DNA from 3 places in the Geobacillus sp. YHL genome. Region 3 is predicted to be linked to each of the others. Evidence: riboswitches for the same ligand, from Rfam matches in the RefSeq annotation. Region 3 holds a riboswitch; each other region holds the start of a gene.

Region 1 (3,201 bases), on a different contig from region 3:
TCGTTTTCGTTCGGGTCGCCAAACGCAATATCAAGCTGGAGGCAGGCGATGCGGATCGTCATGAGTTTTCACCTCGAAAAAATTTTGCTTTACATTTTGCTTTTTACGATATATGATGTTGCACTAGAATTTCAAGAATTTTTTAAGAAGGTGTGGGCGATGACGATGGAAATTCCTTTTTCCGAGCTGCTTGAGCAGTTGCCAAAGCAATTTTTCGCCTCGCTTGTCGCAAAAGTGGGGGAGAAAATCAAGGCCGGATGCGACGTGATCAATTTAGGGCAAGGCAACCCGGATCAGCCGACGCCAAAGCATATCGTTGAGGCGATGCAGCGGGCGGCGGCCAATCCGAAATACCATAAATATTCGCCGTTTCAAGGCTACTTCTTTTTGAAAGAAGCCATCGCCGCGTTTTACGCGCGTGAATACGGGGTGAACATCGATCCAGACCGCGAAGTCGCCATTTTGTTCGGCGGCAAGGCCGGGCTTGTCGAACTGCCGCTTTGCCTCGTCAACCCGGGCGATGTGGTGCTTGTCCCGGACCCGGGCTATCCGGACTATTGGTCGGGGATCGCGCTTGCCCGCGCGCGGATGGAAATGATGCCGCTTGTTGCGGAAAACGGTTTTTTGCCGGACTATGAAGCCATTCCGGCGGCAGTGGCCGACCGAGCGAAGCTCATGTTTTTAAACTATCCGAACAATCCGACCGGCGCGACGGCGACAAAGGAATTTTTCGCGGAGACGGTGGCGTTTGCCGCCAAGCACGGCATTGCCGTCGTGCACGATTTCGCTTATGGGGCGATCGGCTTTGACGGCCGGAAACCGGTCAGCTTCCTGGAAGTCGATGGGGCGAAAGACGTCGGCGTCGAAATTTATACGTTTTCGAAAACATACAATATGGCCGGCTGGCGTGTGGCGTTTGCCGTCGGCAACGAGCGGATCATTCGGGCGCTTGAGCTTTTGCAGGATCATTTGTATGTCAGCTTGTTCGGCGCCATCCAGGAAGCGGCCGCCGCGGCGCTCCTTGGTCCGCAAGATTGTGTCACGGAGCTGGTCGCATTGTATGAGGCGCGCCGCAATGCGTTCATCGCTGCGCTCTGCGAGGCCGGCTGGGAGGTGCAGGCGCCATCCGGGTCGTTTTTCGCCTGGCTTCCGCTGCCAAAAGGCATATCATCCGCTGAGTTTGCCGACATGCTGCTTGAGCGGGCGCATGTCGCCGTCGCCCCAGGCATCGGGTTCGGCGAGCACGGCGAAGGGTATGTGCGCGTCGGCCTCTTGACCGATGAAGCGCGGCTTCGCGAAGCAGCGGAGCGGATCGGCCGCCTTGGATTGTTCGAAAAAAATTTTTGAAAAATGATTGACAACGCCAATCGGCGATGTCATAATTCAAAGTAAATTTGCCAATTGTTTGATAAGTGCATAAACGAGCAGGCTTTCTTATCAAGAGCAGGCGGAGGGACGAGCCCAATGAAGCCCGGCAACCGGCTTGGCGCGCGCCAAGCACGGTGCTAATTCTTGCAGCGGAAACGCTGAGAGATAAGAAGAGCGCCATGGATGAGTGACGCCTCTTCTTATGAAGAGGCGTTTTTATTTCGAGATTGAGAGGGATGAACGATGAGTGCAGTGATGGCAACGTATTTGCTTCATGATGAAACAGACATTCGGAAAAAGGCGGAAGGGATCGCGCTCGGCTTGACGATCGGCACGTGGACCGACTTGCCGGCGTTGGAGCAGGAGCAGCTTCGCAAACATAAAGGGGAAGTCGTCGCTATTGAAGAGCTTGGCGAAAGCGAGCGGGTAAACGCCTATTTCGGCAAGCGGCTGAAGCGGGCGATCGTCAAAATCGCCTACCCGACAGTCAACTTCAGCGCCGATTTGCCGGCATTGTTGGTCACGACGTTCGGCAAGCTGTCGCTCGACGGTGAAGTGCGGCTGCTTGATTTAGAGTTTCCGGATGAATGGAAGCGACAGTTTCCTGGGCCGCGCTTTGGCATCGACGGCATTCGCGACCGAGTCGGGGTGCATAACCGCCCACTGTTGATGAGCATTTTTAAAGGCATGATCGGCCGCGATTTGGCGTACTTGACGTCGGAATTGAAAAAACAGGCGCTCGGCGGCGTTGACCTGGTCAAAGACGATGAAATTTTGTTTGACAGCGAACTTCTTCCGTTTGAAAAGCGGATCACCGAGGGCAAGGCGGCGCTTCAGGAAGTGTACGAACAAACGGGCAAGCGGACGTTGTATGCCGTCAACTTGACCGGCAAAACGTTTGCGTTAAAGGACAAAGCGAAACGAGCCGCCGAGCTTGGCGCTGATGTGCTGTTGTTTAACGTCTTCGCTTATGGGCTTGACGTGTTGCAGGCGTTGCGCGAGGATGAGGAGATTGCGGTGCCGATTATGGCTCACCCGGCGTTCAGCGGCGCTGTTACGACGTCCGAATTTTATGGGGTGGCGCCTTCGCTTTGGCTTGGAAAGCTTTTGCGGCTCGCCGGCGCCGACTTTGTCCTGTTCCCGTCGCCGTATGGCAGCGTGGCCTTGGAGCGTGAGCAGGCGCTTGGCATCGCAAGGGCGCTCACCGACGACCAAGAGCCGTTTGCCCGGGCGTTTCCGGTGCCGTCGGCCGGCATTCACCCGGGATTGGTGCCGCTCATCATCCGCGATTTCGGCCTTGACACCATCGTCAACGCCGGCGGCGGCATTCACGGCCATCCGGACGGGGCGATCGGGGGCGGCCGGGCGTTTCGCGCGGCGATCGACGCGGTGTTGGCCGGCCGTCCGCTTCGTGAGGCGGCTGCAGAAAACGAAGCGCTGCAAAAAGCGATCGACCGCTGGGGCGTCGTTGAGGTGGAAGCATGACGAAACAGCTCGTTCTCTTTTGTGATTTTGACGGCACCATTACGGAAAACGACAACATCATCGCGATTATGAAACAGTTCGCCCCGCCGGAGTGGGAGGCGTTAAAAGACGACATTCTCGCTGAGCGCATTTCTGTTCAGGAAGGAGTGGGGAAGATGTTTTCCCTCCTTCCGTCCTCGCTAAAGGGAGAAATCATCGATTTCCTGCGGCGCACCACCCGGTTGCGCGCGGGATTCCGAGAGTTTGTCGCGTTTACGAAAGAGCGAGGCATTCCGCTTTATATCGTCAGCGGCGGCATCGACTTTTTCGTCTATCCGCTGCTTGAAGGGCTCATTGAACCGGAGCGCA
Region 2 (3,201 bases), on a different contig from region 3:
GCCGCTCAACAACGGTTCTTCTCACGTTGAGAAGCTTTGTGAAATCGGATCTTCTTCCCCGATCCCAACCACTCATCGGGCGAAACGAAACGTTTTTCACCAATCCCGATTAGGTGCGCTCGCTTTCGTTGGCGATTTGGACGCAGCGTTGTACAATACATGGTGAACGATCGATTTTGCAACAGAAAGGAACGAACGCCCATGATTTACCCATACAAAGGCAAAACGCCGCAAATTGCCGCCTCCGCCTTTATCGCCGACTATGTGACGATCACCGGCGATGTCGTGATCGGCGAAGAGACAAGCATTTGGTTCAATACCGTCATTCGCGGCGATGTGGCGCCAACGGTGATTGGCAACCGGGTCAATATTCAAGATAACTCAATTTTGCATCAAAGTCCAAACAATCCGCTTATCATTGAGGACGGGGTGACGGTCGGCCATCAAGTCATTTTGCACAGCGCCATCGTTCGCAAAAACGCGCTCATCGGCATGGGCTCAATCATTTTGGACCGCGCGGAAATCGGGGAAGGCGCGTTTATCGGCGCCGGCAGTTTAGTGCCGCCGGGCAAAAAAATTCCGCCCAACACGCTCGCCCTCGGCCGGCCGGCGAAAGTCGTCCGCGAACTGACGGAAGACGATATCCGCGAAATGGAGCGCATCCGCCGCGAATATGTCGAGAAAGGGCAGTATTACAAAGCGCTGCAGCAACAGCGGACATCGTGCGCCGACAAAAAAGAGCTGCCGTGATCAGGCAGCTCTTTTTCTTTCATCACTTGTCCGCCAACGCCAGCGCTTGTTCTTTCAACAAGGCGGCTTTGTCGGTGCGCTCCCACGGCAGGTCGATGTCCGTACGCCCAAAATGGCCGTAAGCAGCCGTCTGTTTGTAAATCGGGCGGCGAAGGTCGAGCATTTTGATGATGCCCGCCGGGCGGAGATCGAAGTTGTTGCGCACGACCTCAATCAAAATGTCTTCCGATACTTTGCCGGTGCCGAACGTATCGATCGAAATCGAAACTGGGCGGGCGACGCCGATCGCGTAGGCAAGCTGCACTTCGCATTTGTCGGCCAGTCCTGCCGCGACGATGTTTTTCGCGACATAGCGGGCCGCATACGCTGCCGAGCGGTCGACTTTCGTCGGATCTTTGCCCGAGAACGCGCCACCGCCGTGGCGGGCGTAGCCGCCGTACGTATCGACGATGATTTTGCGCCCCGTCAACCCAGCATCCCCTTGCGGACCGCCGATGACAAACCGTCCTGTCGGGTTGATGAAATATTTCGTGTTCTCATCAAGCAGCTCCGCGGGCACGACCGGCTTGATGACCTGCTCTTTAATGTCGCGCTGGATTTGCTCTTGCGTAATTTCCGGATGGTGCTGCGCGGAAACGACGATCGTATCGACGCGCACCGGTTTGCCGTTTTCATCGTATTCGATCGTCACTTGCGTTTTCCCGTCCGGCCGCAAGTACGGCAAGACGTCCGTTTTGCGCACTTCCGCCAATCGGCGCGCCAAGCGGTGCGCAAGCGAAATCGGCAGCGGCATCAATTCTTCCGTCTCATTGCAGGCGAACCCAAACATCAATCCTTGGTCGCCGGCGCCGATCGCTTCGATTTCCTCGTCAGTCATCTGACCTTCGCGCGCCTCGAGCGCCCGGTCCACCCCCATCGCAATGTCCGGCGATTGTTCGTCAATCGACGTCAGCACCGCGCACGTATCAGCGTCAAATCCGTATTTGGCGCGCGTGTAGCCGATCTCCCGGATCGTATCGCGGACGATGCGCGGAATGTCCACGTATGTTGATGTCGTGATTTCCCCGCTCACGAGCACCAGCCCGGTCGTGACGCTCGTTTCGCAGGCGACGCGGGCGTTCGGATCTTTTTCCAAAATGGCATCCAAAATGGCGTCAGAAATTTGGTCGCAAATTTTATCCGGATGTCCTTCCGTCACAGACTCTGAAGTAAACAAGCGGCGTTTGGCTGACATTCGGTTTGTTTCCTCCTCTTGGCATAATGTGGCGACACGGAACTCATTTCCCTTTTTCCCTTCGCAATATAAAAAACCTTTCCTGTAACGGCTGAGGAAAGGTCATGGCAATCGTATTGCTTCCTTTCACTCTTATCGTTCAAGGACTGCGCCTTGCCACAGGTTAGCACCATTTCACACATGTACAGTTGTGACGGTTGCTGGGCTTCATCGGGCCTGTCCCTCCACCGGCTCGGGATAAGAGTATCCGTTCAATGACTTATCTTATCGCAACGGAATCGGCAAAGTCAACTATCAAAATTCATTTTTTATCATTTCCAGCCGCGAAAATTCTTTCCTCAAGGAAATCGACACATTGGGCAAAATAAAGTTTGAAAAACCCACACAATTAGTATGGACTATTAATAAAAATGTGTTATACTATTTTCAAGAGTGATTACAAAAAGAAGGCAGGTTTTGAATATGGGGATCGCAAACATGACGAATAAGCTTGATGTATTGCTGCAAAAACCATACGTCCGCCATCAGCTGTCCGTCGCCGAGCTCGTCGAGAAAGTCCTGCAACGGAACGAAGGGCGGCTGACCCACACCGGAGCCGTCGCGGTCACGACCGGCAAGTACACAGGGCGGTCGCCGAAAGACAAATACATCGTCGAAGAGCCGTCCACAAAACAAACGATCGACTGGGGCCCGGTCAACCAGCCGATGTCTCCCGAGACGTTTGATAAACTGTACGACAAAGTGCTCGACTATTTAATGAAGAAAGATGAACTGTTCGTGTTTAAAGGCTTTGCTGGCGCTGATCCGAAATATCGGCTGCCGATTCAAGTCGTGAACGAATTCGCCTGGCACAACTTGTTCGTCCATCAGCTGTTCATCCGGCCGAGCGCCGAAGAGCTCGCCGCGCATGAGCCGCAGTTTACGGTGATTTGCGCGCCGAACTTTAAAGCCGACCCGAAAGTTGACGGCACGCGCTCGGAAGCGTTCATCATCATCTCGTTTGAACGGCGCACCGTGTTGATCGGCGGCACCGAGTATGCCGGCGAAATGAAAAAATCGATTTTCTCGGTCATGAACTATGTGCTGCCGGAACAAGGCATCCTGCCGATGCACTGCTCGGCCAACGTCGGGCAGGAAGGCGACGTCGCCCTCTTTTTCGGCTTGTCGGGAACGGGAAAAACGACGCTCTCGACCGACCCGAACCGCCGCTTGATCGG
Region 3 (3,201 bases):
CGCTTCCACCAAGAACATGGTCATCTTCGGAGAAAAAGGCGATTTTTTCTGCAATGGGGCCAAACTACTTCGTTGTCGTTGTTGATATAACAGCCATACGAGTTTCACTTCTCTTCCCCCACATTGATTTACTCATTAGGAACGGCAGGGAGTTTTTCCCCTGCCGTTTTGCCTTTTACCATGCAATCGCTGCCGCTTTTCCTCGTTCCGCCACTATTTTTTTCACCGTCGCGACAAAAGCTGACCACCCAATTTCCAAAATGGCGTCGACTCCACCTGACAAAATAGCGGTGATCCCAAGAATAATAGAAATGAGAGTGGAGCCGGTCAACACAATCGAAACAACCGTCGTCGCGATTGACTGTGACACGCCGAGCGTCCCGGCAACAAGCGCCAGCAAACTCATAACCTATCACCTCCTTCCAGTAAATGATAATCGATCAAAACTTTTTTCAAAAACATTCTGTGTCTATCTCATCCTTCGCACTAAACGAGAATAAACCCCGCCGTAAAGCAGCACCAATACAATAAATCCTATTTTGATGGGCATGCTGGCCGCTTTTAGGCGAAAAGCAACTCCAATCAACACAACAAGCGGCAGGCTAATCAGAATAAAATACGGCCACGACCATTGTTTCACCCACTTCACTCCTGTCTGCGATGCGGTTTCTAGTAAATTCCTTGTTAATATCATCCATTTTAATCATACACCTTGACTCTAAAAAAAAAAGAGAAATCGTTCGACAATTTTTTTACATATTTCGACATATTTCATGCTATTGAAATGAAACAGAGATGCTTTTAAGAGCTTGGTACAAGGTAAGCGTTGATCCAAGAAATTCTTTTTGAAATTTCCTTGCTTCACCGTATTGAATAATTTCGAAAAATACATTAAATTATATAGTAATCATCAAAACGTCACCGCACAATTGCATACCGGCATTCTTATCAAGAGAGGGGGAGGGACTGGCCCGGTGAACCCTCAGCAACCTGGCCCGCGGCCAAGGTGCTAAATCCAGACAGGCGGAAGCCTGGAAGATAAGAAGAAGCGAATGAAAAGTCTTCTTCTTATAGAAGGCTTTTTTCTTTTACTACGGAGAAACGGGGGAATCGAACGTGGGATTGCTGGATGAGTTGAAAGAGCGCATTCTCATCGCCGACGGGGCGATGGGAACGCTTTTATATTCGCACGGCATTGACCGTTGTTTTGAAGAATTGAATCTATCCAATCCAGATGAAATCGTCCATATTCATGAAGCGTATATCGCGGCGGGCGCCGATGTCATTCAGACGAATACATACGGCGCCAACTATGTGAAACTCGCGCGCTACGGCTTGCAAGACGAGGTGCCGGCGATCAATCGCGCCGCTGTAAGACTGGCGAAGCAAGCAGCCAATGGGGGGGCGTACGTGCTCGGAACGATCGGAGGGCTGCGCACGTTAAACAAAAGCGTCGTCACGCTCGAAGAAGTGAAACGGACGTTTCGCGAGCAGCTGTTTGTGCTGCTTGCCGAAGGGGTTGATGGTGTGCTGCTCGAGACGTATTACGATTTGGAAGAGTTGGAGACGGTGCTTGCCATCGCCCGCAAAGAGACGGACTTGCCGATTATCGCCCATGTGTCGCTCCATGAAGTCGGCGTTTTGCAAGACGGCACGCCGCTCGCGGACGCCCTTAGCCGCCTGGAGGCGCTCGGGGCCGATGTTGTCGGGCTCAACTGCCGGCTTGGTCCGCACTATATGATTCAGTCGCTTGAGGAAGTGCCCCTGCCCAATTGCGCATTTTTGTCGGCGTATCCGAACGCGAGCCTCCCGGATTACCGCGACGGCCGGCTTGTCTATGAAACGAACGCGGAATATTTTGAAGAGGCGGCCAAAGCGTTCCGCGATCAAGGGGTGCGCTTGATCGGCGGGTGCTGCGGCACGACGCCGAAACATATTGAGGCAATGGCAAAGGCGCTCGCCGACCGGACGCCGGTGACGGAAAAAACGGTGAAGCGGCGCACGGCATCTGTATCGGTGCAAGCCGATCGGCCCGCGCCGACTCCGCTTCCCGAGCTCGCCCGCACGCGCCGCTCGGTCATTGTGGAGCTGGATCCGCCGAAAAAATTGGGGATTGACAAGTTTCTTGCTGGGGCGAAAGCGCTCCATGACGCCGGCATCGATGCGCTGACGTTGGCCGACAACTCGCTCGCCACGCCGCGCATCAGCAACGCCGCTGTCGCCACGATCATCAAGGAGCAGCTCGGCATCCGCCCGCTTGTGCATATTACATGCCGCGATCGCAATTTGATCGGCTTGCAGTCGCATTTGATGGGCTTGCATACGCTCGGCATCACCGACGTGCTCGCCATTACCGGCGACCCGTCGAAAATCGGCGACTTCCCAGGAGCAACGTCGGTGTATGATTTATCATCGTTCGATTTGATCCGCTTGATCCGCCAGTTTAACGAAGGGCTGTCGTACTCGGGCAAACCGCTTGGGCAAAAAACGAACTTCTCGATCGGCGCTGCGTTCAACCCGAACGTCCGCCATTTGGATAAAGCAGTTGAGCGAATGGAGAAAAAAATTCAATGCGGCGCCCACTATTTCTTGACCCAGCCGATTTACTCGGAAGAGAAAATCGTTGAAGTGCACGAAGCGACCAAGCATCTTGACACGCCGATTTACATCGGCATTATGCCGCTTGTGAGCGCGCGCAACGCCGACTTTTTGCATCATGAAGTGCCGGGCATTACGCTCTCTGACGAGATTCGCGCCCGCATGGCGGCGTGCGGCGGCGACCCGGTGCAAGCAGCCAAGGAAGGCATCGCTATCGCCAAATCGCTCATTGACGCTGCGTTTGATTTGTTTAACGGCATTTATTTGATCACGCCGTTCTTGCGCTACGACATGACGGTCGAGCTTGTCCGCTACATTCACGAAAAAGAAGCGGCCGCCAAAGAAAGGAAGGTTGTTCATGGCTAACGTCACCTTAGAACAGCAACTGCAAAGAAAAATTCTTGTCATCGATGGCGCCATGGGCACGATGATCCAAAGCGCCAACCTATCGGCCGCCGACTTTGGCGGCGAGGCGTATGAAGGGTGCAACGAATATTTGACCCTCACCGCCCCGCATGTTATCCGCCGCATTCACGAAGCGTACCTAGAAGCCGGTGCTGATATCATTGAAACGAACACGTTCGGGGCGACGCGCATTGTGCT

What was found. Region 3 has a riboswitch for S-adenosylmethionine ahead of JCR24_RS05115 (bifunctional homocysteine S-methyltransferase/methylenetetrahydrofolate reductase). Riboswitches for the same ligand answer to the same signal wherever they lie in the genome.
Positions count from the first base shown of each region.
Region 1: another riboswitch for S-adenosylmethionine. It lies ahead of mtnW (2,3-diketo-5-methylthiopentyl-1-phosphate enolase); the one in region 3 lies ahead of JCR24_RS05115 (bifunctional homocysteine S-methyltransferase/methylenetetrahydrofolate reductase).
Region 2: another riboswitch for S-adenosylmethionine. It lies ahead of metK (methionine adenosyltransferase); the one in region 3 lies ahead of JCR24_RS05115 (bifunctional homocysteine S-methyltransferase/methylenetetrahydrofolate reductase).

Region 1 is NZ_JAEIGB010000018.1:50,943-54,143, forward strand. It holds gene JCR24_RS13720 (carbon-nitrogen family hydrolase) at 1-62, opposite strand, end outside; gene JCR24_RS13725 (pyridoxal phosphate-dependent aminotransferase) at 160-1,347, shown strand; SAM riboswitch class I at 1,432-1,540, shown strand; gene mtnW (2,3-diketo-5-methylthiopentyl-1-phosphate enolase) at 1,612-2,853, shown strand; gene mtnX (2-hydroxy-3-keto-5-methylthiopentenyl-1-phosphate phosphatase) at 2,850-3,201, shown strand, end outside.
Region 2 is NZ_JAEIGB010000001.1:52,882-56,082, reverse strand. It holds gene JCR24_RS00260 (gamma carbonic anhydrase) at 202-750, shown strand; gene metK (methionine adenosyltransferase) at 773-1,984, opposite strand; SAM riboswitch class I at 2,114-2,228, opposite strand; gene pckA (phosphoenolpyruvate carboxykinase (ATP)) at 2,447-3,201, shown strand, end outside.
Region 3 is NZ_JAEIGB010000003.1:146,836-150,036, reverse strand. It holds gene JCR24_RS05130 (hypothetical protein) at 1-108, opposite strand, end outside; gene JCR24_RS05125 (uberolysin/carnocyclin family circular bacteriocin) at 176-406, opposite strand; gene JCR24_RS05120 (hypothetical protein) at 470-640, opposite strand; SAM riboswitch class I at 943-1,045, shown strand; gene JCR24_RS05115 (bifunctional homocysteine S-methyltransferase/methylenetetrahydrofolate reductase) at 1,117-2,964, shown strand; gene metH (methionine synthase) at 2,957-3,201, shown strand, end outside.